Regions from separate parts of the Allobosea sp. 2KB_26 genome, predicted to be linked through region 3. Evidence: predicted binding sites of a transcription regulator. Region 3 holds the regulator's gene; each other region holds the start of a gene.
What was found. Region 3 encodes LexA, which represses DNA repair genes until DNA is damaged. Its sites were predicted from a motif close to TGTTCNNNNTGTGTTCNG; they were not measured.
Positions count from the first base shown of each region.

Region 1 (9,863 bases), on a different contig from region 3:
ATCTCGCGCCGCTCATGCTCGAAATCGACGTCGATATCCGGCGGCTCTCGGCGTTCCTCGGAAACGAAACGCTCGAACAGCAAATCATTGCGGCCCGGGTCGATCGAGGTGATGCCGAGCACGTAGCAGACGGCCGAGTTCGCCGCCGAGCCGCGGCCCTGGCACAGAATGTCCCTCGATCGGGCGAAGCGAACGATCGAGTTCACCGTCAGGAAATATGGCGCGTAGCCCAGCTTCTCGATCAACCGAAGCTCGTGCCGAAGGGCCGCTTCGACGCTCTTCGGAACGCCTTCGGGATAGCGCTCGGAGGCGCCTTCCCAAGTCAGTTTGCCCAGAGTTTGCTGGGGTGTGAGCGCCGGATCGTCTCGCTCCTCGGGATACTGATAGGCAAGCTCGCTAAGCGAAAAGCGGCATCGATCAACGATCTGTAGCGTCCGCGCCAACGCCTGGGGGTAGCGGCTGAACAGCCGATGCATCTCTTCCGGCGGCTTGATGTAGCGATCGGCATGCCGTTCGCGCCGGCCACCCAGGGCGTCGATCGTGACGTTGTGCCGAATGCAGGTCACCACGTCCTGGAGAATGCGGCGCGCAGGCTCATGGAACAGCACGTCGTTGGTGACGACGGTCGGCACGGCCATTCGGGCAGCGAGGTTCGACAGTTCGTGAAGCCGGAGCTGGTCGTTCGGCCGTCGGCGCAACGTCAGCGCGAGATAGGCGCGGTCAGCGAACGCATCGCGAAGGCGCCGAAGACGGAAGGCGCATTCCTCGTCGGCGTGATCAGGAACGAGGACAGCGATCAGACCCTCGCCATAGGCGACAAGATCAGGCCACTCCAGATGGCACTTTGCCTTGCCACCACGCTTCTTTCCGAGCGAGAGCAGCCGACACAGCCGCGAGTACGCCGGTCGATCGGTCGGGTAGACGAGCACCGACGTACCGTCGACCAGATCAAGTCGGCAACCTACGACGAGGCGAACCCCGGTTGTTTTGGCGGCCTCATAGGCGCGGACAATCCCCGCCAGCGAATTGCGATCGACAACGGCGACTGCCTCGAGTCCAGCCGCCGCAGCCTGCGCGAACAGTTGCTCACATGAGGAGGCGCCACGCAGGAAACTGAAATGCGAGGTAACCTGAAGCTCGGCGTAGCGTGGGCTGCTCATCCGAACACCCCATGCAGAAACCAGCGATGTGAGCCGGTCGCGGCGTGCTCACCGTCACCGGCGCGATATAGCCAATAGCGCTCCCCCGCATCATCCTCGACCCGGAAGTAGTCGCGAACCGCGACCAACTCCGCATCGCGCTTCCACCATTCGCCGAAGACGCGCTCGGGTCCGTCCGCACGCTTTACCCTTCGGCGCACGCCCCGCCAGGTGAACCAAACCGGGGGCTGGTCAGGCAGCAGTGCCATGGTCTCGACCGGTTCGGGGAGAGGCAACAACCGGGATGGCCGCGGCCAATGACCCGGCCAGCTCGCCCCCGTCTCGGGCGCCATGGCCGGGATGCGGCAGACGGAACGTTCAGGCACGTCGCTTGCCACCGGAGCCAGACGATAGATGGCCCGTTCACCGACCCGGTTCACCAGGATGTCGACCAGGTCCGACACATCCGGAAGGCTCTCTTCGACAAGCGAGTTGTGGATCTGCTTGCGTTCGAGCGGCTCGGCGATGGTCGCGGCCAGCGTCATCACCTCGATTCCGAAACCCGGCTCGATCGTATCGATCTTCTCGCAGAGGAGTCGGCTAAATCGCTTGATGTCCCGAACCGGCGTGGCCAATCCGACCCGAATTGCCTGAGCGCGATTGTCGACGCGGTGGCAGATGAGGTCGAGACGACGCGCGCCGAGGCCGCGTTCCTCAAGGCGTTCGCAGAGTTGCACGATGAGCTTGCCAATGTAGCGCGCGATCGTCTCCGCGGCGCCGATCGGCTCGGCGAATGCCTGGCGAACCTCGATCAGGTCGGGTGGCCGAATGGCCTTGATCGGCTCACCGAGATCGCCAAGCGCCTGGTCGATGCGGCGGCCAATCTCCGGACCAAAACGCAGAGCCAGAGGAGCCCGCGGCTGCGCCAGCAAGTCTCCGATCCGCTCGAAGCCCAAGGTGCGCAGCCCGGCACTAACCGAGGACGGAAGCCGCAGAGCCTCCAGCGGCAACGGAGCGATGATGGATGGTCCATGCCCTGGAGCGGCGACAATCGTCGAACGTGTCCTGTAACGAGCCAGTGCGTGAGCGGCGCCCCACGTATCAGCGATCGCCGCCCGAGCGACGATCCCCGACATGGCAAGGCGACCGATCACCCCGTCGAGCATAGCGTTCTCGCCGCCGTGCAAATGGTCTGCCCCGGTCGAGTCGATGACGATGCCGTCCGGCGGATCGGGTGCGACGACCGGAGCGATACGCTCCAGAATCCAGACAGCCAGCCGATCGAGCCCTTCGGCGTCAGCGGCCGGATCGGCATCCTCGACGATCAGACCCGGAACGAGTACCTGCGCCTTTGTCACAGGCATGCCAACGCAGAGACCGCCAGCCTGAGCCGCAGCATCCGCTGCCAGCACGACTCGCCTGTTTCCGTCGCGGCCGATCAGGACGAGCGGTACCTCAGGCGGAGGCGCTGCGTCGCCAGCCTTCCGCCGCGCCCGGTCGGTGGACCAGGTCGGCAGGAAGAGCGAGACAACCCGTGTCATCGCACGCCTCCAACTCGAAATCTGCACTGTCACCGGCGCGGGCCCGGATGAGCTCGACCAGCCAACGAGGCCGACCGACGCCGGGGACCGGCAGCGCCGCGGACGGCATCACCGAGACGCGCCAGCGTGTCATAGCGGCTGTTGTCTGACCGAAATCGGCGGCCTCCGTTTGACGCCGCCAACGGCGAAGGGCGATTCCGATCGAGCCCGTCCCCTCCGCGGCCAGTTGTAGCCGACGAGAGGCGGTCATGGATAGGCGAGCAACTTCACCGACGACGGATCCAAGTCCACCGTGCCGCAGCCCTTCCTCCATGCAGGAAAGCACGGTCTTGTCGTCGCAGGCTTCCACATAGATCACCCGATCGGCGCCCAGTCCGGCTTGTGCGATGGCCGGCGCGAAGAGGTCCGGCCGCGTGATGCACCACAGGACCCTCCCCCGGGTGCGGGCAGCAATTCCCGCGCTGAATAGTGCGGCCGCAGCACCGTCGATCGCGCCGTTGCCGCCGCCAGCCACTTCATGCAGCGCCCCGAGCGCCAATCCGCCGCCTGGGAGGCGCGCGTCCACCTCGGCGATTCCGAACGGAAGCACCGCTTTCGCGCGCCGGTTCGTGCCTTCGATCCTTTCGATCTGCGCGCGCAGAGACAGTATGGCGAGCTCGGGCCGCACAATTGTTGGTATCCTCTGAAAATGGGCAGGCCGCCACGTTCCCTTTTTGTTCCTACTTCGCTACTCGGAAGTCAAGATGAGGTTATCAATGCGATATCCGCCTCACTGAGGTGCTCAGAGTGGTCCAACCACGTCCGGATTCATGTCCACAAAGAGTTCAGCCTGACGCTGAAACAACGTCCATGCCGGATCATTCTCGGACCGTCCGACTTGGCAGTGCATGACTTTGAAAATCGCAACCGCTCCGGGTGGCTGGTCGGGGTCTATCCGCGCGGCGCGACACATCGCCCTGGCAATTCTCTGGATGCGCGGATCCCGGGAACAATCTGCGGCGGTCACCGGTGCGCCCACCGGCTCGGCTTCAAATGTCAAAGACATAGCGGACCTCCACGGCTCTCCTCCCAACCCCAGCCAGTGGCTCAAACGATCGGACCTACCCCCAGGTTCCTGGAAAATACGCGCGTCATTCGTCCGCAATGACGTCAACACGCGCACTCTGAAGGACCTGACGGAGGTTTCCCGCCCTTCCCTCCCCTCGTGTCGTTGAAGCCGGCTCTTGAGGAGTGGTCTGACGGCGAGAACTGTCTGTCACTCATTCGACCGTCCACTGACAAATGCGAAACCCACGAGGGCGCTCGCGCATGTCGAGATGGAGGTGATCTTTGTGGGAGCTGTCCGCCCCCGGACCCAGGACAGTCGTGAACCGTTGGCAAGCGCTCTTCTGGACAGCTTCACGGATCGAGCGGGACTCGGGTTCGTCACCAACGAATGCCAACGCTCGGCCACAACTGGAACCGGACCTACCGGTTTTGTGGCTTTTGCTGGATCGATCTGCCGCCCGCCCCTCTTCGGGAATCGCGAACTCGCTCCGCATCGCCTGCACGCTCAGCCGTGCAGGCGTCGATGGAGATAGCGCGCGCCCCGTGATCGGCTCGAGTTCTGCCTCTCGGCCGGGCTCACAACGATGCTCGCGCCAAAGCGTCCTCAGCTTCCTCTTTGGTTTCGAAGGGACCCGAAAGTTCATCGAACCCTCGATCCTCCCAAGATGGAAGGACGTAGACAGGAACAATGCCGTCTCTCCAAGCGACGATAGTCTCGATGACCCATCCCGGCTTGCCGGGTTCGTAGCGGGAAAGTTCTACTACGCGTTCAGTTGGCGTCCTCATGCCTTCGCTCCCGAACGGATGAGATGATGGGGTGCCTTTCTCATCGACCACTCGCCCCTGCCGCCAATCAAAATCCCATTGCGCCACGACGGTTCCCGCTCCTTCCCGTCTCGCTATGCTGTGAAGAACGGGCCTCGCGGTCACAGTGGCGCTGTTTCACCCATAGCGCCGCCTGGAGTGGAGCCTGGAGGATACATTCCCCGGAATTCGGGAGACGGTTCGCAATCTGCCCTCGCCCCCTTTGATGGTGTCACGCGGGCAGAAGAACACACCGATCGCCACCTCCAGCATCATCCCAGGGGCCAGCCCGAAAATGCCGTCCATGAATAATTATTCATGGAACCAACAACTTAGCATGTCGTTTCCTCGCTGGCGGGGGCTAACAGGAGATCGACTATGATCAAGAAGATTGTCCTTGTGGCTGCGCTGGCAGTCATTCCGGCGACCGTGTTTGCGCAGTCCAGTTCCGGTGCTGCGGGCGGGGCCGCCTCTGGTGCCGCAACCGGAGCTGTGGGGGGGGCGATTGTCGGCGGGCCGGCGGGCGCGGCCGTCGGAGCCGTTGGTGGTGCCGCGGCTGGTGCGATCGTCGGCGGCATTGCGGCCGACCAGCGCACCGAGTTCCGCACCTATGTAAGGGAGCAGAAGGTGCCGTCAGTGGCTTATCGGGAGAAGGTTGTCGTCGGTGCGACCCTTCCCGACACCATCACCTACCGCGAAGTTCCGGCGCGGTACGGCAAGACCGAGTACCGCTACACCGTCGTGAACGATCAGACAGTGCTGGTCGAGCCGAAGACCCGGAAGATCGTTCAGATCATCGAATAATCACTTGGCGACAGGGAGGCCCGCCACAAACGGCGGGCCTTTCGCATTTTGGCCTGCTCTTGTTCCTCTTAGCCGCCAAGACGGGATTGAGCGCGCGGCGGGCTCGGTTAAACCGCAACTGGTTGCAAAACTCGAGTTTTGCGTTGCGTCGCGAACTCCGGCATTACGCATTATTAGGGCGTGAGGCGGTCGATTTCGCGGAGTCTGGTGATCATTCCGCCCGCGAGTCCATTTGACCGCGAGAGGGAGGAAACCCACGGGCCCTTTCGGCGCACGGCGCAGAGAAGGTTAGCCGTCAAGAGTGTGACGGATATAATAAGCGTGGGTCCGCCCACGCAAATGAGTTCCATTTCTCCCGACATCCGATCACGATCGATATGACCGATGTTCCCGGCAAACGATCCCTCCCACAAGCCCGCGCGGCGCCCCTGATCAAATTGGTAGAGCCCCGGGATCGACCAATTTCGTCGGAACACAAGCCGAGCTCTGCCAGCGGGCATAGCAGGTTCCGTTGTGCCAGGCCTTCTCAGCGCGTGGGATCAGGGTGAAGGCAGAACCTGGTCAGCCCGTGATCCTCGTGCCGATCATCCGGAGGCGCTGGTTCCGGACCTCATAATCTCTGATGGCACCCCTAAGAGCCGCGAGTTCGAGGTCCTTGGCCGGGTTGGGCTTCGCATCCTCAATCTCGCCAACGCGCTGAAGAGCGCAACGATATTCCTCATGGCAGGTGAGGCAGATTGTCGGTGCTTTCAACGTGAGTTCGTGAACCGCGGTCATCGGATTTCTCCTTCCGGGGCCAACAAAGAATTTCGCGTGGTGGCAACGGCCTACCCTGGGATTTGTTCCACCTGCGTATGATCCTGATAGGCTCCATCCAGACCATCCCTGGTTTCCCGCTGTCGCGCGAACGTTCAGCTCGGGAACTAATTCAACAGGACCGGCCGGCAGACCGATGATGGCGTCGGCCGTGCGCGCCGAAGACCGTGGGAGGCGGCCCGCAACGCCGCCAAGCGTAGCCGCGACAGCTCCGTTAAGCACTGGGCATCTGCCGATGCTGCGACCAAGGCCAAGCATGCCAAAGGCCCAGCAGCACCGCCGCAGTAAGAACAGCGAAGGCCGCCGATATGCGACCACTGCCTGCGATCATTGAAGCCACCAGATAGGCGTCACCCGAAATGCCCAGCGCGAGAAACACAGTCGCCAGTAAAATCAGTCGACTCGCGACTTGCTGGAAACCGGGATCGTCCCCTCCGCCGTAAACAATCCGGTGATAGGCCGCCGGCGCGATCAACAGTGCCGTGGCAACAGCGATAAGGACGAGAGAGAAGCCATGGGCAAGCTTCAAGTTGGGCGTCAGTTCCGCAAATTCCTTTGTCAGAACAATTGCGAACTGAAAGCCCAGAATGGCCTGGGCGCCGGGGAGCACGACACGCGCCTCAGTCAGCACATAGTCAATTTTCGCAGCGGTCGGTGTCTTTTCATCTGATGTCGGCATGGCTAGCTCCTGAGCCCGAACCAGGCAGGGACCAAACCAGATCGCAATGCTCGCGACGAAGCCGAAGAGAGCCGCGAAGGCGCCCCAAGCTGCACCGGCGATGCGCGTGCCGGCTAGACCCAGATCGATGCCCATCGCGACCGCAAACAGCATAAGCGTCGCGATCATCACACGGTCTATCAAGGCGATAAGCCTGCCGCTCGCCTCTCCGGCGAGCGTGATGCGATGATATGAACTCGGCATGATCAGAAGGCCGATTATGCCGATGATCAGGGCAAGAACACCAAGCTCGAGCGCTTTCTCGACGGGAGATAGGGAAGAGAAGGCGTTTTGAAACGGCGCGTGAAACTGGAAACCCAGCAAAATTTGGGCTCCCAGCATCAGCATCCGCGATTCATCGAGCGCCGTTTTCGTCTTGGCGACCAGCGACGGGGTCAACTTTCACCTCGATCGAGCGAGTTCAACAGATATTCGACCCCTATCCCAAGGGCGCCTCCTGCCAGCACGTCGCTGACCCAATGGGCGAGCAATGCAACCCTCGTAAGCGCAATCAACGTTGCGCCGCTCCAAGACCAGACCGAATATCGCGGCCAGATACGCGCGAGGGCAGCCGCCAAGGCGCCCATCTGAACCGCATGTCCCGACGGAAACGAATCAAGCGCCTTTCCCGAGCGAGGAACCCCGCGGCGCCGTCCTTGGACTTCGATCCGATCAGGTCGCTCTTGATCGAAGATGCGCTTCAAAATGTGGGGCACTAGCGAACTCACCACGACACTGAGAAGAACGTGCCTTGCCGCCAAGCGTCGCCGTCGAGGTCCGCTTTGGGCCGGGATCCATATTCCGAAAGCCAGGACCAACAAGAGCCGCTCGTCAGCCAGAAGCGTTGCTAACCGCAAAGGGAGCTCCACCCCGGGCGCAGCCTGATGCGCGATTCTGCGGGCGATTGCCCGATCGAAGGGGAAAACTGGTACTCGCCATCGCCACATGAAGAGCCCTCCTGCACTAGCCCTCAGAACCAGCCAGAAAGTGATTTGTTCGCCACTATTCCTGCTGTTGGTGGATGATCGGTCCGAGCGGATTCAAATTGAGGCTCTTTCGCCACCGCGCAGGATTCGCTTTGATCCTCGCAGGATAGAACTGGCCGGGATTGACGAGGTCTCCGATGGAACACCGGGTTCCGGGGATGAGTTCTCGCTACATCCTCAAGATGGAGCCAGGACGATGAGACCAATGGAACCAATCGGAACGGGCCGCCAACTCGCTCTCAGGATGGCCGCCCGCTTCCCTCGGGAAGACTGGATCGCCACGCTCGCCGAACGCTCCGGTACAAGCCGAGAATCGGTCGAATGGCACCTCCAGGAAGACATCGAACCACCAACGGGAATCCTCGCGGTCGCCGCTGAAATGCTCTCGTCGCCAGAAAGGGACAGCGCGGAAGGATCGGAAAGCAACTTCCTGACCGAGGATGATTTGCCATTTTCCGGTCTGCCCGGAAACCTCGGAAAGCTGAAACAGGACTAAATGGAGAACGGACGCGCCGGGCATCGTGCTGTGTGCGGGTGGGGCCTCGATATGCCGCGCGCGGTCGGCGCTCTGCTATGCGAAACTCCCGGAAACCAACGGGCGCCCGCCGCCACGTAGCGAAATCGCTGCGTGTTCGCCTTCGCCTTCGCGCCCAATGCACCGCCCAATGCACAACGACCCATAACCGTGCGGGCAGCCAAACAAAAAGGTCGCCGGGGCGAACCTCGGCGACCTGCGTTAGGAGGACTTGCGTCAGATGCCGGCCGGGCCGCGCACGTAAGGATCGGCGGTTTCGTCGAAGCGGGTCCAGCCTTCCCGGCGGTATTCAGCTACGCGGCTCTCGCGATCGATCGGGATCGCACCGTCCAGAATGGCCTCGACCGTGGCAGCCTGCTCGTCAGCAGCCTTCACTGAGACCACGGTTCCGCCCCGGCGAACCGTCTCGGCATAGTAGTGAGCCTCGTCCTCGTCGACGCCGGCGCTGGTGAACGATCCGACCAGACCACCAGCCGCCGCGCCTGCAACGGCACCGGCCGCGGTCGAAGCGAGCCAGCCAGCGGCAACGACGGGACCAATGCCGGGGATCGCGAGAAGGCCGATGCCGGCGAGAAGGCCCGCCGCCCCACCTATGCCTGCGCCAATTCCGGCGCCCTCGGCGGCGTTGCTATCCTTGGCGCGCTCGTCTCGGCCGACGACGCTGATGTCGGATGACGTGATGCCGGCCTGTTCGAGCTTCTCGACCGCTGCTGCGGCCTGGTTGTAGGTGTCATAGGAACGAGTAATCGTACGGGTCATTTTTGCCTCCAGGGTTCCGGTTAGAGGGTCACCGATCAGTTGCGGGTGATGTTGCCGCGGTAATCGACCGAGACGTTGACCTGAGCGCCGGCGTTCGTGGCCGTGCCCTTCCAGACGCCGTTGTCATCCTTCTTCAGGCCGGTGACGTTGGTGTAGCCGTTCGCCTCGAGGCGGCTCTTAGCCTGGCCTTCGGTGAAGCTGTTGGCGCCCGGCAATGGAGCGTTCGCGTCGGCCGGCGCCGGAGCTGGCGTCGGCGAGGTCGTCGAGGTCTGCGCCATCGCGCCGAAGGAGGTCGTCGCGGCAATCAAGGAAGCGATGATCAGCTCTTTCATGATGGTTCTCCCAAGGGTAGCGGCGGTGCCGCGATGCCCAACAAAACGGCGCCTCAGTCATTTTGGTTCCCGTCGAAATCACGGTCGTGTGAATGGAACCGCTGAGGCTGATCGTCGTTGAAACGGCGTCCCTTCACGCCACCTGGAGAACCACCATGGCCACCTCCGAACCCAAGGCCCTCGACGACCTGTTCCACGACATGCTCAAGGACGTCTATTACGCGGAGAAGCAGATCCTGAAAGCGCTGCCCAAGATGGCAAAGGCGGCGAAATCGCCCGATCTCAGGAAGGCATTCGAAACCCATCGCACCGAGACCGAGGCTCACGTCGAGCGCCTCAGCGACGTCTTCGAGGCGATCGGAAAGGCTCCCCGCGGCAAGAC
Region 1 covers NZ_JBFRHE010000029.1:4,961-14,823, reverse strand. The annotation lists gene AB4099_RS33350 (error-prone DNA polymerase) at 1-1,160, opposite strand, end outside; gene AB4099_RS33345 (DUF6504 family protein) at 1,157-2,680, opposite strand; gene AB4099_RS33340 (ImuA family protein) at 2,595-3,347, opposite strand; gene AB4099_RS33335 (hypothetical protein) at 3,462-3,725, opposite strand; gene AB4099_RS33330 (extensin family protein) at 3,940-4,221, opposite strand; gene AB4099_RS33325 (DUF1236 domain-containing protein) at 4,910-5,335, shown strand; gene AB4099_RS33320 (hypothetical protein) at 5,897-6,112, opposite strand; gene AB4099_RS33315 (DUF6328 family protein) at 6,366-7,268, opposite strand; gene AB4099_RS33310 (phosphatase PAP2 family protein) at 7,265-7,816, opposite strand; gene AB4099_RS33305 (hypothetical protein) at 8,061-8,351, shown strand; gene AB4099_RS33300 (general stress protein) at 8,607-9,149, opposite strand; gene AB4099_RS33295 (PepSY domain-containing protein) at 9,185-9,481, opposite strand; gene AB4099_RS33290 (YciE/YciF ferroxidase family protein) at 9,637-9,863, shown strand, end outside.
Region 1: AB4099_RS33340 (ImuA family protein) is a predicted target of LexA. The motif match lies at 3,384-3,401, and genes of this name have one in related genera.

Region 2 (9,863 bases), on a different contig from region 3:
CGCCCGCAGCGCCGCCTCGATTTCCTGCACCGTAATGTTGTAGGCGGCCATGCGAGCCCGATCGAGCCAGATGCGCATCGCATATTGCCGCTGGCCGAGAATGCGCACTTCGGCGACGCCGGTGATGTTCTGCACCCGGTCGGCAATGAAGCGGTCGGCGAAGTCGGTCAGCTCCAGCGGGCTGTGCCGCGTGCTGGTCAGCGACAGATACATCACCGGCTGGGCGTCAGCCTCGACCTTGGCGATGATCGGCTCGTCGATCTCGTCCGGCATGCGACCGCGCACGCGGCTGACGCGGTCGCGCACGTCGGAAGCCGCGACATCCGGGTCGACGTCCGGACGGAAGCGCACCGAGATGCTGCTGCGCTCCTGACGGCTGTTCGAGGTGATGATCTCGATGCCTTCGATGCCCGCGATCGAGTTCTCCAGGATCTGCGTGACCTGGGATTCGATGATCTCGGCGCTGGCACCGCGATAGGTCGTGTTCACCGAGACGATCGGCTCATCGATATTCGGGTATTCGCGCACCGTCAGCCGGCCATAGGAGACGATGCCGATAAGGATGACGAGCAGGCTCAGGACGGTCGAAAGAACCGGCCGGCGGACGAAGAGCGCAAACAGGCTCATCGTGCGTCGCTCGTCTGCACCGGAGCCGGAGCATTCTTGACAGCTACGGTCGAGCCGTCACGCAAGCGCATCTGGCCAGCCGTGACGATCTGCATGGTCGGGGTCAGCCCCTTCACGATCTCGACCTTGCCCGGCAGGCGCTTGCCGAGCTCGACCGGCATGCGCTTCGCCTTGCCGTTCTCGACCACGAAGATCATCTTGCCGGTGCCGTCAGGCACCACCGCCGTCTCGGGCACGACGAGCGCATTCTCGCGCTGGTCGACGATGATGTTGATCCGCGCGAACAGGCCCGGCTTCAGGACGCCGTCACCATTCGGAATCGTCGCGCGCAGCCGGATCGCACGGCCGTTCACGTCGACGATCGGATCGATCGCGAAGATCGTGCCGGTGAAGCCGCTATCGGGCAGCGCATCGACCTTGAGCTGGATGGTCTGCCCGACCTTGACCCGTGTCAGGTAAATCTCGGGGACCCGGAAATCGACCTTCATCGGGTCGGTCGCGGTGAGCGTGATCAGCTCCTTGCCGACCGAAACATAATCTCCGACGCTGACCGAGCGCAGGCCGACAACCCCGGTGAAGGGCGCGCTTATGGCGGTGAGCGCGCGACGCGAGGTCGCGAGCTGCAGGCGAGCCTCGCTGGAGGCCAGTTGCGCGGTTGCCTGTTCGAGCGCGACCTGCGTGCCCGAGCCACGATCGACCAGTGCCCGGTTGCGCTCATAGGTATCGCGCGCCAGCCGCAGGTCCGCCTCGGCCAGTTTCACCTCGGCATCGAGGATCGCCCTGTCGAGCTTGACGAGTTCCTGGCCCTTGGTGACGCGCTCGCCTTCCTTGAAGCCCAGTGCCACGACCCGGCCGGCGATCTCGGGAGCGATGACCACGGTTTCATTCGCGGTCAGCGTGCCCAGCGCCTGGACCTCTTCGTTGACCGTCACGGCCTCGGCCCGGCTGACTTCGACGGGCACACCGGCAGCCTGCGGGTTCGCCACCGCGCGCGCTTGCGCAGGCTGCGCGCCAGCCTTGAAGCTGCGGTAGCCGTAATAGCCGCCGCCAGCGACGCCAGCGATCAGGAGGACAAGGACAAGCCGCTTCATAGGTCAGGGTGCTCCGGTATCGTCGCAAGCCCTATGGGACTGGACGATGCAGTTCAAATTACAAATCCGTAAGTGTGGTTTCATGACGGCCGCGACGGTTTTATGAACCAACCGGCTTTTTGGCATGCAAGACCGGAACCAAGACACGAAACAAGTCCGGAACGGCCTGCTGGCGGCAGAATCCGGGCTCCTGTGGCCGAATTGGGCCTTTAGTGGAAGTCGCGTGAGCGCGGCAGCACCCTGACATTGCGCGGGTGGGTGTGCTGGCGTGGCGGCAGGCGGCTGTCGGATTGCGGGTGCTGCACCTCGTCGGCCCGCGCCAGGGTGCGGTGCAGCAGCCCGTCGGCCAGCCGCGCCAGTTCCTCCGAGCGATCCTCGATCCTGTCGACGACGAGATGGACGATCCCCTCCGGACTGCGTTGCAGCCGGCCGGCGAGCAGGACGAGCCGCGCGCCCATCGCCTGCCGGCGGTAACGTTCGAAGGTCTTTGGCCAGAGCACCGCATTGGCGATGCCGGTCTCGTCCTCCAGCGTCATGAACATCACCCCCTTGGCGCTGCCCGGCCGCTGGCGCACCGTGATGATGCCCGCCAGCCGGCAGCGCGTGCCGTCCGGCGCTGCCAGCACCTGCTCGCAGCTCAGTGCCCGCTCACGTGCGAAAAGCGGGCGCAGGAACTGCATCGGATGCCCCTTCAGCGACAGGCGCAGATGCTGGTAATCCGCGATGACCTGTTCTGAGTCCCGCATGCGCGGCAGCAAGGTTTCGGGCTCCTGGGCGAGCTCGGCGCTCTCGCTCGCCGCAAAAAGCGGCAGCGGCCTGTCATCCGGGAGCCTGCGCACCTCCCAGAGCGCCTCGCGCCGGCTGAGCCCGAGTGAGCCGAAAGCATCGGCATCGGCCAGTGCGACGAGGGCACGCGTGGGCAACCTGGCGCACCGCGCCAAGGCCTCGACGCTGTCATAGCCCTGCCCGCGCCCCTTCACGAGCGCCTCGCCAAAAGCCTTCGAGATCCCGTCGATCTGGCGCAGGCCGAGCCGCATCGCGAGTGCGCCGTCCTCGCGTCGCTCCAGCGTGTTGTCATGATCGCTCAGATTGATGTCGGCTGGCCGGATTTCGACCTTGTTGTCCTGCGCAGCGCGGATGATCTGCGCCGGAGCATAGAAGCCCATGGGCTGCGAGTTCAGAAGCGCCGCGGTGAAGGCAGCGGCATGATGACACTTGAGCCAGGCCGAGGCATAGACCAGCAGGGCGAAGGAGGCCGCGTGGCTCTCCGGAAAACCGTATTCGCCAAAGCCCTTGATCTGATTGAAACAGGCGGACGCGAAGGCGCGGTCATAGCCGCGCGCGACCATGCGCTCGACCATCATCGCCTCGAAATTCTGGATCGTGCCGACATGGCGGAAGGTCGCCATGGCACGCCGCAGGCCATTGGCCTCATCCTCGGTGAACTTCGCCGCCTCGATGGCGATGCGCATCGCCTGCTCCTGGAACAAGGGCACGCCGAGCGTCTTTTTCAGAACCTGTTCCAGCTCGTCGGGAAGCCCATGTTCCGGCGCGGGTCTGGGGTAGACGACCTCATTCGGGTTTTTCCGCCGCCGCAGATAGGGGTGGACCATATTGCCCTGGATCGGGCCCGGCCGGACGATCGCGACCTCGATGACGAGATCGTAGAATTTCCTGGGCTGCAGCCGCGGCAGCATGTTCATCTGCGCCCGGCTCTCGACCTGGAAGACGCCGATCGCATCGGCCCGACACAGCATGTCGTAGACGCGCAGATCACCCTGCTCGATCGTCGCCAGCTCCCAGCGCTTGCCTTCGTGCAGAGCGATCAGGTCAAAGGCCTTGCGGATGCAGGTCAGCATGCCGAGCGCGAGCACATCGACCTTCATCATCCGGAGCGCGTCGATATCGTCCTTGTCCCATTCGATGAAGCTGCGGTCCTTCATGCCGCCCCAGCCGATCGGCACGCATTCGTCGAGCCGCCCGCGCGTCAGCACGAAGCCGCCGACATGCTGGGAGAGATGGCGGGGGAAGCCGATCAACTCGGTCGCCAGCGCGGCCGCGCGCGCGATCATCGGATTGGCGGGGTCGAGCCCCGCCTGCCGGACATGGTTCTCCGGCAGGCCGTCGCCCCAGCTGCCCCAGACCGTGTTGGCGAGCGCGGCCGTGACATCCTCGCTCAGGCCGAGCGCCTTGCCGACCTCGCGAATGGCGCTGCGCGGCCGATAGCAGATCACCGTGGCGCAGATGCCGGCGCGCAGCCGACCATAGCGCTCATAGATATACTGCATCACCTCCTCGCGCCGCTCATGCTCGAAATCGACATCGATATCGGGCGGCTCCTTGCGCTGTTCGGAAAGAAAGCGGGCCAGGAGCGAATTGCCTTCCATCGGGTCGACCGCGGTGACCCAGAGGCAGTAGCAGACTGCCGAATTCGCGGCCGAGCCCCGGCCCTGGCACAGGATCGGCGGCTCCTGCGCCCGGGCAAAGCGCACGATGTCGTGGACCGTCAGGAAGTAGCGCGCGTAGTCGAGCTTCGCGATCAGTGCGAATTCCTTGTGCAGGAGATCGCATACCTTGCTCGGGATGCCCTCGGGATAGCGCCTGTGCGCTCCTTCCCAGGCGAGACGCTCCAGATGCTCCTGCGGGGTGCTCCCGGGCGGCACCGGTTCGTCCGGATATTCATATTGCAACTGGTCGAGCGAGAACCGGCAGCGTTCGAGGAAGCGCACCGTCTCCGCCACCATCTCCGGCGCGTGCCGGAACAGGTGGGCCATCTCGCGCGGCGATTTGAGATGGCGCTCGGCATGGGCCTCCAGCATGCGCCCGGCCCGCTCGATCGGGACATGCTCGCGGATGCAGCTGACGACATCCTGCAAGGGCCGCCGCGCGGGCGCATGATAAAGCACGTCATTGACGGCGAGACAGGGCACACCCGCCCTGGACGCGAGCAGCGCCAATGCATCGGCCCGGCGCCGGTCGTCGCCGCGATGCGGCATGTCGATACCCAGCCAGAGCCGACCCCGCGCAAACTCGGAAACGCTCGCGAGAGCCGCAGCGATCTCGCTCTCCGGCCGCCGTTCCGGCATCAGTATCAGCAACATGCCTTCCGCGAATTCGCGTAGGTCGGAGAGCGTGAGGATGCATTCGCCCTTCTTCTCGACCTTCATCTTGCCGTGGGTCAGCAGGCGGCAGAGCCTGCCATAGGCGTCGCGATCCTGGGGATAGGCGAGCAGGTCGGGCGTGCCATCGGACAGGACGAGGCGGACCCCGACCGCGAATGTCAGCTTCGTTGTGGCGATACCCGCCTCGCGCATCGCCGCATGGGCCCGCACCACGCCGGCCAGAGAATTGCGGTCGGCGAGCCCGATTCCGGCAAGGTCGAGTTCGGCCGCCCGGCCAACCAGTTCCTCCGGACTCGAGGCCCCGCGCAGGAAGGAGAAGTTGGAGGTGACCGCGAGTTCGGCATAGCGCGAAACTGGTACGATCGGAGCGGCTTCCACCGGGCAATTGTCATTGAGCCCGCTCATGCGAAAAGCCCGTGCATGAACCAGGGCGGATGCGCGGCCTCGCGGCCATAGAGTCCGTCGCGATAAAGCCAGAAGCGCCTTCCACCCGGCTCTTCGACGCGAAAATAGTCGCGGGTCGGCGCGATCCTGCCCGTCGTCGCCCACCATTCGGCAGCGATCCGCTCCGGCCCCTCCGCCTTGGCGACCTCATGCAGCACGCGCCGCCAGCGGAAACGCGTCGGCGGCCCGTCCGGGATCTCGGCCAGCACCTCGATCGGCTCCGGCCGCGACAGCAGCCGGAGGGGCCGTTCCGGGACGGCGCTCGGAGCCGGCCAGTCCGGGGAAAACCCGAGCCTTGCCATCTCGCCATGACGCAGGGCGGGCACCGCCAATGCGGCGCGCTCGGGATCATGGCTGTCCTGCGCCAGGAAACGCCGCACGCGATCCGGGCCGATCCGGGCGGCGATCGCATCGGCGACCTCCGTCAGGGCCCGCTCGGCGGCGGCTGCATCGGGTTCCTCCTCCCGACCGGCCGCAAGAGCCCCCTGATCGGCCGCGAAAGGCTCGGTCGCACCGGCCGAGAGCCGGATCAGGTCGAAACCGAAGCCGGGATCGAGCGGGTCCGCCAGGGCATCCAGCTTCAGGGCGAAGAGTCGATCGACCGCCGCCGGATCGCGCAACGGCATCCCGGTCTCGATGCCGAGACGGCGCACGGCCCCGTCACTGCGGAAGAAGCTCGCCTCGAACACTCTCGCGCCTTCGCCGCGCGCTTCCAGCATGCCGGCCAGACTCTCGCCCAGGCCGGCCAGGGCCGCCCGGATACCGGCTTCATGCGCCAACGGTTCGGCGAAACGCCGTTCCGCCATGCATTCAGGCAGCGGTCGTCGCGGTGACAGCGCCTGCGGCAGGCGGCCGAGCGCCTGGTCGAGCCTGTCGAGCAGGTCGCGGCCGAACCGGGCGGCCAGCGGCGCGCGCGGTCGCGTCTCCAGATCGGCGATATGGCTGAGGCCCATGCGTGCGAGCCCGTGCTGCCGTGCAGCCTCCAGGCCGAGCGCCGCGGTCGGCAAGGGCCACAGGGCCTGGCTCTCTCCGCCCGGCGGCACGATGCCGCCGCGCCCATAGCGCGCGACGCCCCAGGCGGCGCGCGCCGTCCCGGCAATAGCGGCGCGCAGCGTAAAGCCCCGCCGTTTCAGCCGAAGCAGGCAGTCGCGGCCAAGCAGGGCTTCGCCGCCGAAGAGATGGGTGCAGCCCGAGATATCGAGCAGCAGGCCATCCTCGCCATCGAGAGCGACCAGCGGCGTATAGCGGTCGCACCAGTCGGCAACGGCGCCAAGCAGGGCTGCATCGGCCGCCCTGTCCTCCTCGGCCACGACCAGCCGCGGGATCATGGCGCGCGCATCGGCCAGCGCCATGGTCGGATGCAGGCCGAGGCGTTCGGCTTCGGCATCGAGGCTCGTCAGGCGGAAGGCGCCCTTCGCCTTGCCCACCACAACAAGAGGACCAGGATCATCCGCTGGCCCGCCGGGCTGCGGGCCACGCCTCTGCGACATTGCCCGAACGGATGCGCCCTGGCTGCGTCTGATCCGGTCGATGGGCAGGCGCGGGAACCAGAGCGACAGGAAGCGGCTCGCGGAAGCTATACGCATGACTGTCCCACTCCATCACCCACTCGCCCGTCGCCCCGTGCCGGTTGCGCAGCACCGTGACCGCGAAACTCGGCCGGCCCGGCCCATGCGCTCTCACCCGCCCCTCCGAAGGCGCCGCCGAAACCGCCCAGCGGATCGTCGCCGCACTCGGAGCAGGACTGCTTCCCAGCCGCAGGAGAAAAGCCGTCGCGCCGGCATCCCGCGCCGCCAGGACGAGACGCCGGCTGGCCGTGAGATCGAGGCAGGCCGGCGTACCTTCGAGCTCGATCACCACCGCGCCGATGCCCGAGCGTCGGTCATTGCCGTGCGGAAAGGCGTCGCCCGCCGCCTTCAGCACGGCAAGCGGATCGCGCCCCCGCACCGCAAGCACCCGGTCAGGATCGAGCCCGAACGCCGCAAGCCCCGGCGCATAGAGTTCACCACCCTCGGCGCCGGCGGAATCCTGCCGCAGCCAGACGACGGGCCGCCGCTCCAGCCGCGCGATCAACCCGGCGACGAAGCCCGTCGCCGCCGGAGCCTGATGCGCCATCGCCACGATCTCGTGCAGGGCATGGCGACGCAGCGGCCCCAGCGCCGCATCGGCCGCCGCGTGGCCAAGGCTGAAGCTCGCCTCCCCGCCCAGCGAGACAGAGACGCTTTCCAAACCGGCAATGCTTCGCCGCAGCGCGGCGACGGCATGATCGCTCACGTCTTGGCACTCCAAATGTTCCTATTTTGTTCTTTATGACTCCGCCTCCTCAGGCGAGTCAACAGCCTCCGTGCGCCCGCTTCCCCGCCCGCAATCCTGCTGTCACGGCCCTGTCATCTGTCGCCGATACCGGTTTGCGCACTGCAAGAGAGCATGAGCTCCGGACTGCGCCTCGCCCATGTCCGGATGTCGCCATGCTTGCTCCTCGATGGGAAGACCGTTCATGCTGCGTATCGAAGGCCTGACCAAGCGCTTCAGCGGCAAGGCCGCCGTGGACAATGTCTCGCTGTCGATCCCGAAGGGCGAAATGGTCGGCGTCATCGGCCGCTCGGGCGCCGGCAAGTCGACCCTGCTGCGCATGATCAACCGCTTGGCGGAGCCGAACTCCGGCCGCCTGATCAGCGACGAACGCGATGTCACCGCATTGAAGGGCGCCGAACTGCGCGCCTGGCGTCGCGACACCGCGATGATCTTCCAGCAGTTCAATCTCGTCGGCCGCCTCGACGTGCTGACCAATGTCCTGCTCGGCCGGCTCAATCACCGCTCGGCCTTCCTGACGCTGGTGAAGAGCTTCTCGCCGGACGACAAGATCCGCGCCATCGCCGCGCTCGAGCGCCTCGACATGGGCCATCTGCTGGCCCAGCGCGCCGAGACCCTCTCGGGCGGCCAGCAGCAGCGCGTCGCGATCGCCCGTGCCCTGGTCCAGGAGCCGACGGTCATCCTCGCCGACGAGCCGATCGCCTCGCTCGATCCGCGCAACACCCAGGTCGTGATGGATGCGCTCTTCCGCATCAATCGCGAGGACGGCATCACCGTGATCTGCAATCTGCACGACCTCGATATCGCGGCGAAATATTGCGACCGGCTGATCGGCATGGCCGCCGGCAAGGTCGTGTTCGACGACGTGCCGCAGGCGCTGACCCGCGAGATCGCCGCCGAACTCTACGGCATCGAGGCCAAGGATGCCGGCGCCGAGGCGCTGGACGCGCTCGACGCCATCGCCATCGCCGAAGCCAAGCGCGCCAAGCAGACCGCAGCCTGAGCCAGGCCTCAGCCCGGCCAGGACCGCTTACGCCTGAAAAGACCACCAACAGCCTTCAACAGGAGCAAACCATGCTGACCCGTCGTCATACCCTCACGCTCGCCGCCGCCGGCCTGGCCGCGACGCTCGCCGCTCCCGCCTTCGCGCAGGACTGGAAAGCCAAGTATCCGGAGCTGATCTTCGCCATCATCCCGTCCGAGAACGCGTCTGGCGTCGTCGAGCGCTATACCCCCTTCGTCACCTACCTCGCGAAAGAACTCGGCACCAAGGTGACGCTGCGTATCGCCAACGACTATGCCGCGATCATCGAAGGCCAGCGCGCCGGCAACATCCATATCGGCATGTACGGCCCCGCCTCCTTCGCTCGTGCTCGCATGACCGGCGCCAAGGTCGATGCCTTCGCGATCGAGACCAATCTCGACGGCACCAAGGGCTACCATTCCGTCTTCTACGTGAAGAAGGACTCGCCCTATCAGAAGGTCGAGGACCTGAAGGGCAAGAATCTCGGCCTCGTCGATCCCAATTCCACCTCCGGCAACAATGTGCCGCGCTTCGTGCTCGACGGCATGAAGATCGACCCCGAGACCTTCTTCGGCAAGGTCGTCTATACCGGCAGCCACGAGAACGCGGTCATCGCGCTCGGCCAGGGCACCGTCGACATCGCCGCCAACTGGTGGAACGACGAGCAGGAATCCAACCTGCAGCGCATGGCCCGCAAGAACATGGTCAAGGCCGACGATTTCCGGATCATCTACAAGTCCGAGCAGATCGTGAACTCGCCGATGGCCTATCTCTCCGACCTGCCGGAGCCGCTCAAGGCCTCGATCCGAGACGCCGTCCTCAACCTCGCCACCAAGGACAAGGTCGCCTTCGACAAGATCTATGAAGGCAAGCAGGGCCCGCTCGTCGCCGTCGACAACAAGGCCTACGACCCGATCATCGAACTGAACAAGTTCGTCGACGCGCTCCGCAAGAAGAAGTCCTCGTAAGCGCTTACCGCCGACCGTCATCGCCGGGTTTGTCCCGGCCATGACGGAGTGGCGTCCCGCCGCGACTGGCGAACCCCGCGACGGAACCATCATGACCCTGACGATCGATCGCAACGACCCCGCCATTCGCGGCCATGCCGATCTCTATCGGCGCGAGATGGGCGCAAAGCGCCGCCAGGCCCTGCTCGGTGCCGCCATCTTCATCGCCTGCGTCGTCCTTTCCGCGATCGGCTCGGAGGTCGATCTCGCGAAATTCGCCGCCAATGCCTGGCGC
Region 2 covers NZ_JBFRHE010000001.1:1,069,406-1,079,268, forward strand. The annotation lists gene AB4099_RS05155 (efflux RND transporter permease subunit) at 1-627, opposite strand, end outside; gene AB4099_RS05160 (efflux RND transporter periplasmic adaptor subunit) at 624-1,718, opposite strand; gene AB4099_RS05165 (error-prone DNA polymerase) at 1,928-5,245, opposite strand; gene AB4099_RS05170 (Y-family DNA polymerase) at 5,242-6,774, opposite strand; gene AB4099_RS05175 (ImuA family protein) at 6,731-7,558, opposite strand; gene phnC (phosphonate ABC transporter ATP-binding protein) at 7,782-8,600, shown strand; gene phnD (phosphonate ABC transporter substrate-binding protein) at 8,672-9,589, shown strand; gene phnE (phosphonate ABC transporter, permease protein PhnE) at 9,681-9,863, shown strand, end outside.
Region 2: AB4099_RS05175 (ImuA family protein) is a predicted target of LexA. The motif match lies at 7,575-7,592, and genes of this name have one in related genera.

Region 3 (9,863 bases):
TCGGCCAAGCTGGGCATGCGCTGGCGGGCACCTTCATCCAGCAGCGTCGCCGCCTTCTGGTCGAGCGCGAGCGGGCGCTTCGCAAAAAGATAGGAGGCGCTGTCGAGTAGCTCGATCAGCGTCTTGGCGCGCTCCTTCAGCCCCGGCATCGCAGCAAGCAGCTTGGCTTCGAGAGCCGGATCGAGCTCGGGACCGAGGCCATGCGCGGGGCCGATCTCTGGGAGGATCTGCTTAAGTGCATCGAGCAGGTCACGGTCATCGGCCTGGCGCATGTAGAGCCCGTTCAGGCTCTCCAGCTTGGCGTAGTCGAAACGTGCCGGCGACCGGCCGATCGAGGAAAGATTGAACAGCGAGACCATCTCTTCGGTCGAGAAGATCTCCTGGTCGCCATGGCTCCAGCCGAGTCGGAGCAGGTAGTTGCGCAGGGCCACCGGCAGATAACCCATGGAGCGATAGGCATCGACGCCGAGCGCGCCATGGCGCTTGGAGAGCTTCGCGCCGTCCGCCCCATGGATCAGCGGGATGTGCGACATGCTTGGCACGCGCCAGCCCATCGCCTGGTAGATTTGGGTCTGACGGGCGGCGTTGGTGAGATGGTCGTCGCCACGGATGACATGGGTCACCGCCATGTCATGGTCGTCTACAACGACAGCCAGCATATAGGTCGGGTTGCCGTCGGAGCGCAGCAGCACGAGGTCGTCGAGATTCTCGTTCTGCCATACGACGCGGCCCTGCACCTCGTCCTCGACCACGGTCTCACCGGTCTGCGGCGCGCGCAGGCGGATGACCGGCTTCACGCCGGCCGGAGCGGTTGCCGGATCGCGATCGCGCCAACGTCCGTCATAGCGCATGGGACGGCCCTCGGCGCGCGCCTTTTCGCGCATCTCCTCGAGTTCCTGCGGCGTCGCATAGCAATGATAGGCCTTGCCGGCCGCGAGCATCTGCTCGGCGACCTCGCGATGCCGGGCCGCACGGGCGAACTGGTAGACGGTCTCGCCGTCCCAATCGAGGCCGAGCCAGGACAGACCGTCGAGAATCGCTGCGATGGCCGGTTCGGTCGAGCGTTCGCGGTCGGTGTCTTCGATGCGCAGCAGCATCTTGCCGCCATGACGGCGGGCATAGAGCCAGTTGAACAGCGCGGTACGCGCGCCGCCGATATGCAGGAATCCGGTTGGAGACGGCGCGAAGCGCGTAACGACCGCATCACTCATGAAAGGCAGGCTCCGGCAGGACGGGGAATGAGGCCGACAGAGCGGCAAAGGAACAAGACGTCAATCGAACATGACAACCGACGCGGCCCCTGTAACATGCTGATGGGGCCGACGTTAAGCGCAAGATCGCATCCGGTCGGCTGCCCGAGGGACGGTTTATGCGCGAGGTGCCGCCAGACCCGAGCCGGCTGCGCGGTGCGCGTATTCGTGCCGTACCGTTCCGCATTCCCGAGAGAGGGCTCCACGCCGCTGCCATTGGGTTGCTTCTCGCCGAATGGCGCGCGCGATTCCTGGACGCCATCGCGATCGAGGCCGGGCGCAGGCGGCTGTTTCTCTGGCTGCCGGTGCTGATCGGAAGCGGCATCCTGCTCTATTTCGCGGCAGATCGCGAGCCATCCGTCTGGGTCCCACTCTCCGGCTTTGGCGTTTCCGCTGCGATGGCCGCGCTGTCGCGCCCATGGCGCCCAGTCATGCTCGTTTGCGTCGGCCTTGCTGCCATATTCGCCGGCTTTGGTGCCGCGGCCTGGCGCACGGCGACGATCGCAGCGCCGATGCTCGATCGAACGCGCGTCGGACAACTCACCGGCTTTGTCGAATCGGTCGAGGCGCGTGACGCTGGCGCGCGCCTTGTAGTCCTGGTGACCGGCATTGCCGGGCTGGAGCCCGAACGCCTGCCACGGCGGGTTCGAGTCAACGTCAAGGGGGGCTCGGTCTCACCGGGCGATCATATTGCCGCTGTCGCGCGCCTCCTGCCACCGCCCGGTCCGGTGCGGCCAGGCGGCTACGATTTCGGCCGCGATGCCTTCTTCCGGGGGCTCGGGGCAGTCGGGACCATTCCGGGAAAGATCACGCTCGCCCCACCGCCCTCGCAGCCACCTCTCGAGCTTCAGTTTCGCGCAATGGTCGACCGGGCGCGCAATGCCCTGACGGAGCGCATCGCCGGTATCGGGGGAGGGCAGGCTGGCGCGGTGGCAGCGTCGCTGGTCACCGGCAAGCGTGGCCTCATCACAGAGGCGACCAATATCGATCTGCGCGCGGCCGGTATCTATCACATCATCTCGATCTCCGGCCTTCACATGGTGCTGGCCTCCGCCACGATCTTCGGCCTGGTCCGTGGCCTGCTGGCGCTGTCGGAAACGCTGGCATTGCGCTGGCCGGTGAAGAAACTCGCCGCCCTTGCCGCGATGCTCGGTGCCACCGCCTATTGCATCTTCTCAGGAGCCGAGGTCGCGACGGTCCGCTCGCTGATCATGACGCTGGTCATGTTCGGTGCGATCCTCGTCGATCGCCCGGCGCTCAGCATGCGCAACCTGGCTCTTGCCGCGATGATCGTTCTGCTGCGCGAGCCTGACGCGCTGCTCGGTCCGAGCTTCCAGATGTCCTTTGGTGCTGTTGCGGCTCTGATCGCCTTCGCCGAGCGCTGGGAGGATCGCGGCCACTCCGAGGCCCCAGCGAACCTGCCCTGGCCGCTGCGTCCGATCTGGATCGCGGTCGTCGGGCTTACGGTCACGACCCTGCTGGCGACGGTAGCAACCGCCCCCTTCGGTGCCTATCACTTCCAGACGTTCAACCCCTTCGGCCTGCTCGGCAACGCGCTCGCCTTGCCGTTCGTTTCACTGATCGTCATGCCTGCGGCCGTCTTCGGCGTGCTCGCCTATCCCTTCGGTTTGGATTGGCTGGCCTGGGCGTTAATGGGAGTCGCTTCGGACTATGTGCTGCAATCGGCGCGCTGGGTTGCAGGATTCGACCACTCCGCAGTGGTCATTCCTGCGTTCGGGACCGCGGCGCTCGCATGCTTTGCCGCCGCGCTCCTCTGGATCACGCTCTGGACGACACCGCTGCGCTTTCTGGCCGTCGTTCCCCTGATCGCGGGACTGGTCGTGGCAGCCAAGCCGGAGAGGCCCGATATCCTGATCGAACGTGATGGCTCCGGCATCCTGGTCCGCGGGGGTGATGACCGCATGATCCTGGCCGGTCAACCGAGCCGCTTCGTGCTGCAACAATGGCTGAACGCAGATGGCGATAATCGCCGGCCTGACGACAACAGCCTGCGGGAAGGCGCAGCCTGCGACACTCTGGGTTGTGTCGTCCGCAGCAAGGATGGACGAAGCATTGCCTTTGCTCGGGATCGCCTGGCCATCGTCGAGGACTGCAGGCGCGCTGACCTCGTCATCACGCCGATTCCCTGGACCAGTCCTTGCGCTGCACGGCTGATCGACCGCCTGGCATTGTCGCGCGATGGTGCAACGGCCCTTGTCAGCCACAAGGGCGGCTGGCGCACGCATTTATCCGAGCAGGGTGGCGTTGATCGCCCCTGGAGCCGCAAGCGGGCGCGGTCTGTCACTACGCCGCCGGAATCATCGTCAACGGCCCCGCTGCCCGTGGCCGCTGAAGACCACGATCGGCTTCAGTAGCGCCGCATCAGGTTGACCAGGCGGCCTTGAATTTTGACGCGGTCCGGTCCCAGCACTCTTGTTTCATAAGCGGGATTGGCGGCTTCCAGAGCGATCGAGGAGCCGCGCTTGCGCAGCCGCTTCAGCGTCGCTTCCTCGTCATCGATCAGGGCCACGATGATATCGCCGGTATTGGCCGTGTCCTGCCGTTTGATCACGACCGTATCACCGTCGAGGATGCCGGCTTCCACCATCGAGTCGCCGCGCACCTCGAGAGCAAAATGTTCACCGGGGCCAAGCATATCGGCAGGCAGCGCTACGCTATGGCTGCGGCTCTGGATCGCGGAAATCGGTGTACCGGCGGCAATCCGCCCCATGACCGGAATCGCGACCGTGGAGCGCACGTCCTCTTCCGGGGGCGGTGCGATCGGCCGGACCTTGCCAAGGCCACCCTGGACGACGGAGGGGCTGAACCGTCCGCGCGTCGCCTGAGGGCCGCCAGCCCCTTCAGGCAGCTTTATGATCTCGAGCGCCCGGGCCCGATTGGGCAGGCGGCGAATGAAACCGCGCTCCTCCAGCGCCATGATCAGGCGATGGATACCGGACTTGGAGCGCAGATCGAGCGCGTCCTTCATCTCGTCGAAGGAGGGGGGCACCCCAGTCTCGCGCAGGCGTTCCTGGATGAAACGAAGCAGTTCGAACTGTTTGCGTGTCAGCATGGTCCCCGCCAGCGCTCTTCGTACGGAATCGAAACAAAGCACGAACACCATACAGGTTCGCGTTGTGTTCCGCAAGCACGCTCAGCGTAGGCGGATGATCCGGCAGTTGTCGCCTTTGTTTGCCGGCGCAGCAAATGATTCGCGGATCAGTAGCGCGTCGGCGCGGGCCAGACTGGCCAGCATCGAGGAATCCTGCTTGGTGAAGGGCGTTGCCAGCCATCCCTCCGGGGTGAGAATCAGTTCCGACCTCATGTAGTCCCGCCGCTCATCATTTGCCGGCAAATCTCTTCCGACGATAGCAGGCTCACTCAGATCGCGCTCCGGTTCCGGTACGCCGAGGAGGGCCCTGAGCAGCGGCACGACGAAGAGATGCCCGCAGACGATGGACGAGACGGGGTTTCCGGGCAGGCCGAGCGCGACCATACGGCCGAGGCGACCCATCATCATCGGCTTGCCCGGCCGCATGGCGATTTTCCAGAAACCGAGCGCCATGCCTTGCCCGATCAACGCTGCCTGGACGAGATCGTGCTCACCTACCGAGGCTCCTCCCAGGGTGATCAGCACATCGGCATCGGTCTTCCGTGCCTGACCAATCTTGTCGGCGAGGTCGGCATGATCATCGCGGGCGATCCCGAGATCGAGCGCTGTGCCGCCGGCCTGCTCAACCAGCGCGGCGAGTGCAAAGCTGTTGGACGCGACGATCTGGTCGGGTCCGACCGGCTCGCCCGGCTGGACCAGTTCGTCGCCGGTCGCGAGGATCGCGACCAGTGGCTTGCGACGCACAGCGAGTGTGGGGTGGCCCATGGCTGCCGCGAGGCCGAGGCTCGCACTGTCGAGTCGGCTGCCGGCGAGAAGCAACACCTCGCCCTCGGAGAAGTCCAATCCTGCCTGACGAACGAACTTGCCGCGCTCGGCACTTTCGCGCACGCGGATCGTCGAGCTGCCGACGCCGTCGGCATTCTCCTGAATCAGGATGGTATCGGCGCCCTCAGGCATCGGAGCGCCCGTGAAGATGCGAACAGCCTCATTCGAGCGGACCATCCCTGAGAAGGAGCGACCGGCAGCCGATTCGCCGATGACCCGCAATTCATTTGCCGGCGCAATGTCGTCTGCGCGAACGGCGTATCCGTCCATTGCGGAATGGGCGAAGGGGGGCTGGGTGCGAAGCGCCTGCAGATCGGCGGCGAGCACGCGCCCTACGCAATGTGCGAGCGGCAGCGTTTCTGACGGTGTCGGTGCCGGAACGCTGTCGATCAGCGCCTTCAGGGCGACGGGGACGGGCGTGAGGCTCATCGCGCAGTTTCCGGGAGATCGAAGGTGCCGGATTTTCCACCGGACTTGTGAACGAGCCTGATGCCTTCGATCCGCATCGCCCGGTCGACCGCCTTGACCATGTCGTAAACTGTGAGGCACGCGACGCCGACAGCGGTCAACGCTTCCATCTCGACGCCGGTCTGTCCCTTCATCTTGACCTCAGCGCTCACGCGCACCCCAGGCAATGTCTCGTCCAGGGTGAGGTCGACGCTGATCTTGCTGATCAGCAGCGGGTGACAGAGCGGGATCAGTTCATGCGTGCGCTTGGCGGCCATGATTCCAGCCAGGCGCGCGGTGCCAAGCACGTCGCCCTTCTTGGCGTCGCCATCGCGCACGATGGCCAAGGTCGAGAGCTGCATGACGACATAGCCCTCGGCGACAGCGATGCGCGAGGTCTCCTCCTTGTCGCCGACATCGACCATATGGGCCTGGCCGCTGGCGTCGAGATGGCTGAGCTTGCTCATGCTGCGCTGCGCGCAGAACCGGTCAGAAGATCACGGGTCGCAGCGGCGACATCGTCCTGCCGCATCAGGCTCTCGCCAACGAGGAAGGTGTGGACGCCGGCACGCTGTAACCGTGCGATGTCGACATGGCTGAAGATGCCGCTCTCGCCAACGATGATGCGGTCCGCGGGGACGCGCGGCGCCAGCCTCTCGGTGACGGCGAGATCGACGGCAAAGCTGCGAAGGTCGCGATTGTTGATGCCGAGCAGCGGGCTGTTGAGCTCGAGGGCACGATCGAGCTCGGCTTCGTTATGAACCTCGACCAGAACGTCGATGCCGAGCGACTTTGCCGTCTCGTTCAGCGCGCGGGCCGTCCCGTCATCGACGCCAGCCATAATGATCAGGATACAGTCGGCGCCCCAGGCGCGAGCCTCGAAGACCTGATAGGGGTCGTAGAGGAAATCCTTGCGCAGGGCGGGCAGGCCGCTCGCCGCGCGCGCCTGATGCAGGAATTCCGGCTGTCCCTGGAAAGAGGGCGCATCTGTCAGCACGGACAGGCAGGCCGCGCCGCCTTCGGCATAGGCGCGCGCCAGAGATGGCGGGTCGAAATCGGCGCGGATCAGCCCCTTGGACGGGCTGGCCTTCTTGATCTCGGCGATCAATGCAGGCTTGCCGGCCGCGTGTTTCGCGGTAAGCGCGGCCGTGAAGCCCCGCACGGGACCAGCAGCCTGGGCGCGCTGCTCGATCTCCGCCTGGGACACTGCGGCCTTGGCTGCGGCGATCTCCTGGCGCTTATAGGCCTCGATGCGGGCGAGGATGTCGCTCATGACGTCCTCACGCGTTCGAGCAGGCGATGAGGGCGGTCAGCGTCGCCTTGGCCTTGCCGCTGTCGATCGCCGAGGTGGCGCGGGCGAGGCCATCGCGCAAATCGCTGGCCTGGCCGGCCACGACGAGCGCGGCGGCAGCATTGAAGGCCGCGATATCGCGGAAGGGCGTCTTCTTGCCGTCGAGAACCGCACGGAGCGCCTCGGCATTCTGTGCCGGTTCACCGCCCCGCAGATCTTCGGGCTTTGCACGGGCCAGGCCGACATCGTCCGGGCTGATCGAGAAACTCTCGATCTTGCCCTTGTCGAGCGCGACGACGCGGGTCGGCCCGGTGGTGGTGATCTCGTCAAGGCCGTCAGAACCGTTCACGGCCCAGATGCGGTCGGAGCCGAGCGCAGACAGCACGCGCACCATAGGCTCGAGCCAGGTCTCTGAGAAGGCGCCGACGAGCTGCCTCTTGACACCGGCCGGGTTGGAGAGCGGCCCGAGCAGGTTGAAGATGGTGCGGGTGCCGAGTTCGGTGCGCACCGGCGCAACATGCCGCATCGAGGCGTGATGGGTCGGTGCGAACATGAAGCCGACGCCGGCCTCTGCGATGCAACGCTCCGTGCCCGCGGGCTCGAGCCCCACCTTGACGCCGAGCGCTGTGAGCACGTCGGCCGCTCCGGAACGTGACGAGGCGGCGCGATTGCCATGCTTGGCGACCGGCACGCCGCAGGAAGCGGTGATGATCGCAGCCAGCGTCGAGACGTTATAGGAGCCCGATGCATCGCCGCCGGTTCCGACGATGTCGATCGCGCCGGCCGGAGCTTTCACCGGCAGCATCTTGCCGCGCATGGCGCTGACCGCGCCGGCGATCTCCTCGACAGTCTCGCCACGGACGCGCAGCGCCATCAAGAAGGCGGCCGCCTGCGCATTGGTGACCTCGCCGGACAGGATGGTGTCAAAGGCATCTCGCGCCTCCTCGCGGGAGAGCGAGGCGCCGGTCGCCACCTTGGCGATGAAGGGTTTGAAATCGTCCATGGGTTCTTCGAAGTCAGGCTGTTTCGGAAAGGGCGGCGCGGTCCTGTGTCTGCGACCATCGTTCCGCCAGGCCGAGGAAATTGCGCAGGATCGTCGCACCATGCTCCGATGCGATGCTCTCGGGGTGGAACTGCACGCCATGCACCGGCAGGGAGCGGTGCGAGAGTGCCATGATTTGCCCGTCTTCCGTCGCGGCTTCGATCTCCAGCTCTGTCGGGCAGCTTTCGCGTGCCACGATGAGCGAGTGGTAGCGCGTTGCCTGGATCGGCCCGTTGACGCCGTGAAAGAGGCCGCGGGCGTGATGGCTGATGGTCGAAATCTTGCCGTGCATCGGCAGCGGCGCGCGCACGATCTCGCCACCAAAGGCCTGACCAATGGTCTGGAGGCCAAGGCAGACGCCAAAGATCGGCTTCCTGTCGGCGCCCTGGCGCACGAGGTCAAGGCAGATGCCGGCCTCATTGGGGGTGCAGGGACCTGGCGACAATACGATTGCGTCATGCCCTCCGCCCAGCGCCTCTTCGACGGTAAGGGCATCGTTGCGGCGAACCTCGACCTCCGCCCCAAGCCCGCCGATCAGGTGGACGAGGTTCCAGGTGAAGCTGTCGTAATTGTCGATCAGCAGGATACGCATTGCCGCTAACGAGATCTCCGGTCGCGATGATGGCAAGGTGGTCATGCCCGTTCGGGGGGCAAGTGGTCAAGTTATTGTCGGAGCGTGGCTCCATCGCGATTGCGTTCGCAGGCGTGCTGGCGACAAGATGGTCCTGATGAGACCGCGCAATCTTGCGGGGGGCGTTCGGTGTGTGGGGCATGGCGATGTTGCGTCGGGCCAGGGCGATCAGGCGCGTGCTGCTGGCCTCGGCGCTGCTCGGCCTGGCTGCATGCAATTCCGGGGAACGTCCGCAAGCTCTGCCTGCCGAAGGGGTGTCGACAGCCGAGGTCGTCGGATTCGGCACGATCCGCTTCTGGGGGGATGCGGTCGTCCCCACCACAAGCAAATATCTCGATATCCAGTACAGGCAGATCGCTGCTTCGGGCTGTAGCAAATGCCAGGTGGCCGCAACATTCCTCGGGATTTCAGGCGGGAGCGGAGAGGGGGCCTATGGCGCGGGTTTCCTGAAAGGCTGGACTGCGCGCGGCGACAGGCCCCAATTCGAGGTTGTCACCGGGGTCAGTACCGGCTCGCTCGCCGCGCCCTTTGCGTTCCTCGGCTCGCACTATGACGGCGCCCTGGAGGAGATCTATACGCGTTACGGCGATAGCGATCTCTTTCGCAGCAAGGGAATCCTCGGGCTGTTTGGCGAATCCCTCTACGATACGACGCCGTTGCGCCACCTGGTTGAACGCTATGCGACCGAGCAACTGCTCGATGAAATCGCCGCCGAGCATCGCAAAGGCCGCCGATTATTGGTCCAGACCACCAATCTCGACGCTCAGCGGCCGGTGATCTGGGACGTGGGCAGCATCGCCGCGAGTCAGCATCCGGGCCGGCAGAAGCTCTTCGTCGACATCCTGCTCGCTTCAGCGGCCATACCGGCGGTCTTTCCGGCCGTGCGCCTCAATGTCACGAGCAATGGCAAGGTCTTCGACGAGCTTCACGTCGACGGCGGCGTCACCTCGCAGATCTTCTTCGCGCCACCGGGTCTTGATCTCAACGGTGCTGCCCGGCGCAACCTCGGTCAGGAACGCAGTCTTGCGCTCTATGTCATTCGCAACGGCAAGCTCAAGCCGGAATACAAGGCCAGCACCCAGACCGTGGCGGGGCTGGCCACACGCTCGATCTCGACGCTGGTGAAATACCAGGCGCTCGCCAATATCGCAGCGATCTCGGAGATGGCGAAGCGACTGCATGCGCGCTTCGCCTTCACCGCCATTCCCGACAGCTTTCAAGGCAATCAGCGCTCCGAATTCGATACGGAGTATATGAAGGCCCTG
Region 3 covers NZ_JBFRHE010000012.1:81,161-91,023, reverse strand. The annotation lists gene gltX (glutamate--tRNA ligase) at 1-1,211, opposite strand, end outside; gene AB4099_RS25915 (ComEC/Rec2 family competence protein) at 1,370-3,625, shown strand; gene lexA (transcriptional repressor LexA) at 3,619-4,323, opposite strand; gene AB4099_RS25905 (molybdopterin molybdotransferase MoeA) at 4,405-5,616, opposite strand; gene moaC (cyclic pyranopterin monophosphate synthase MoaC) at 5,613-6,101, opposite strand; gene trpC (indole-3-glycerol phosphate synthase TrpC) at 6,098-6,907, opposite strand; gene trpD (anthranilate phosphoribosyltransferase) at 6,915-7,928, opposite strand; gene AB4099_RS25885 (anthranilate synthase component II) at 7,942-8,559, opposite strand; gene AB4099_RS25880 (patatin-like phospholipase family protein) at 8,739-9,863, shown strand, end outside.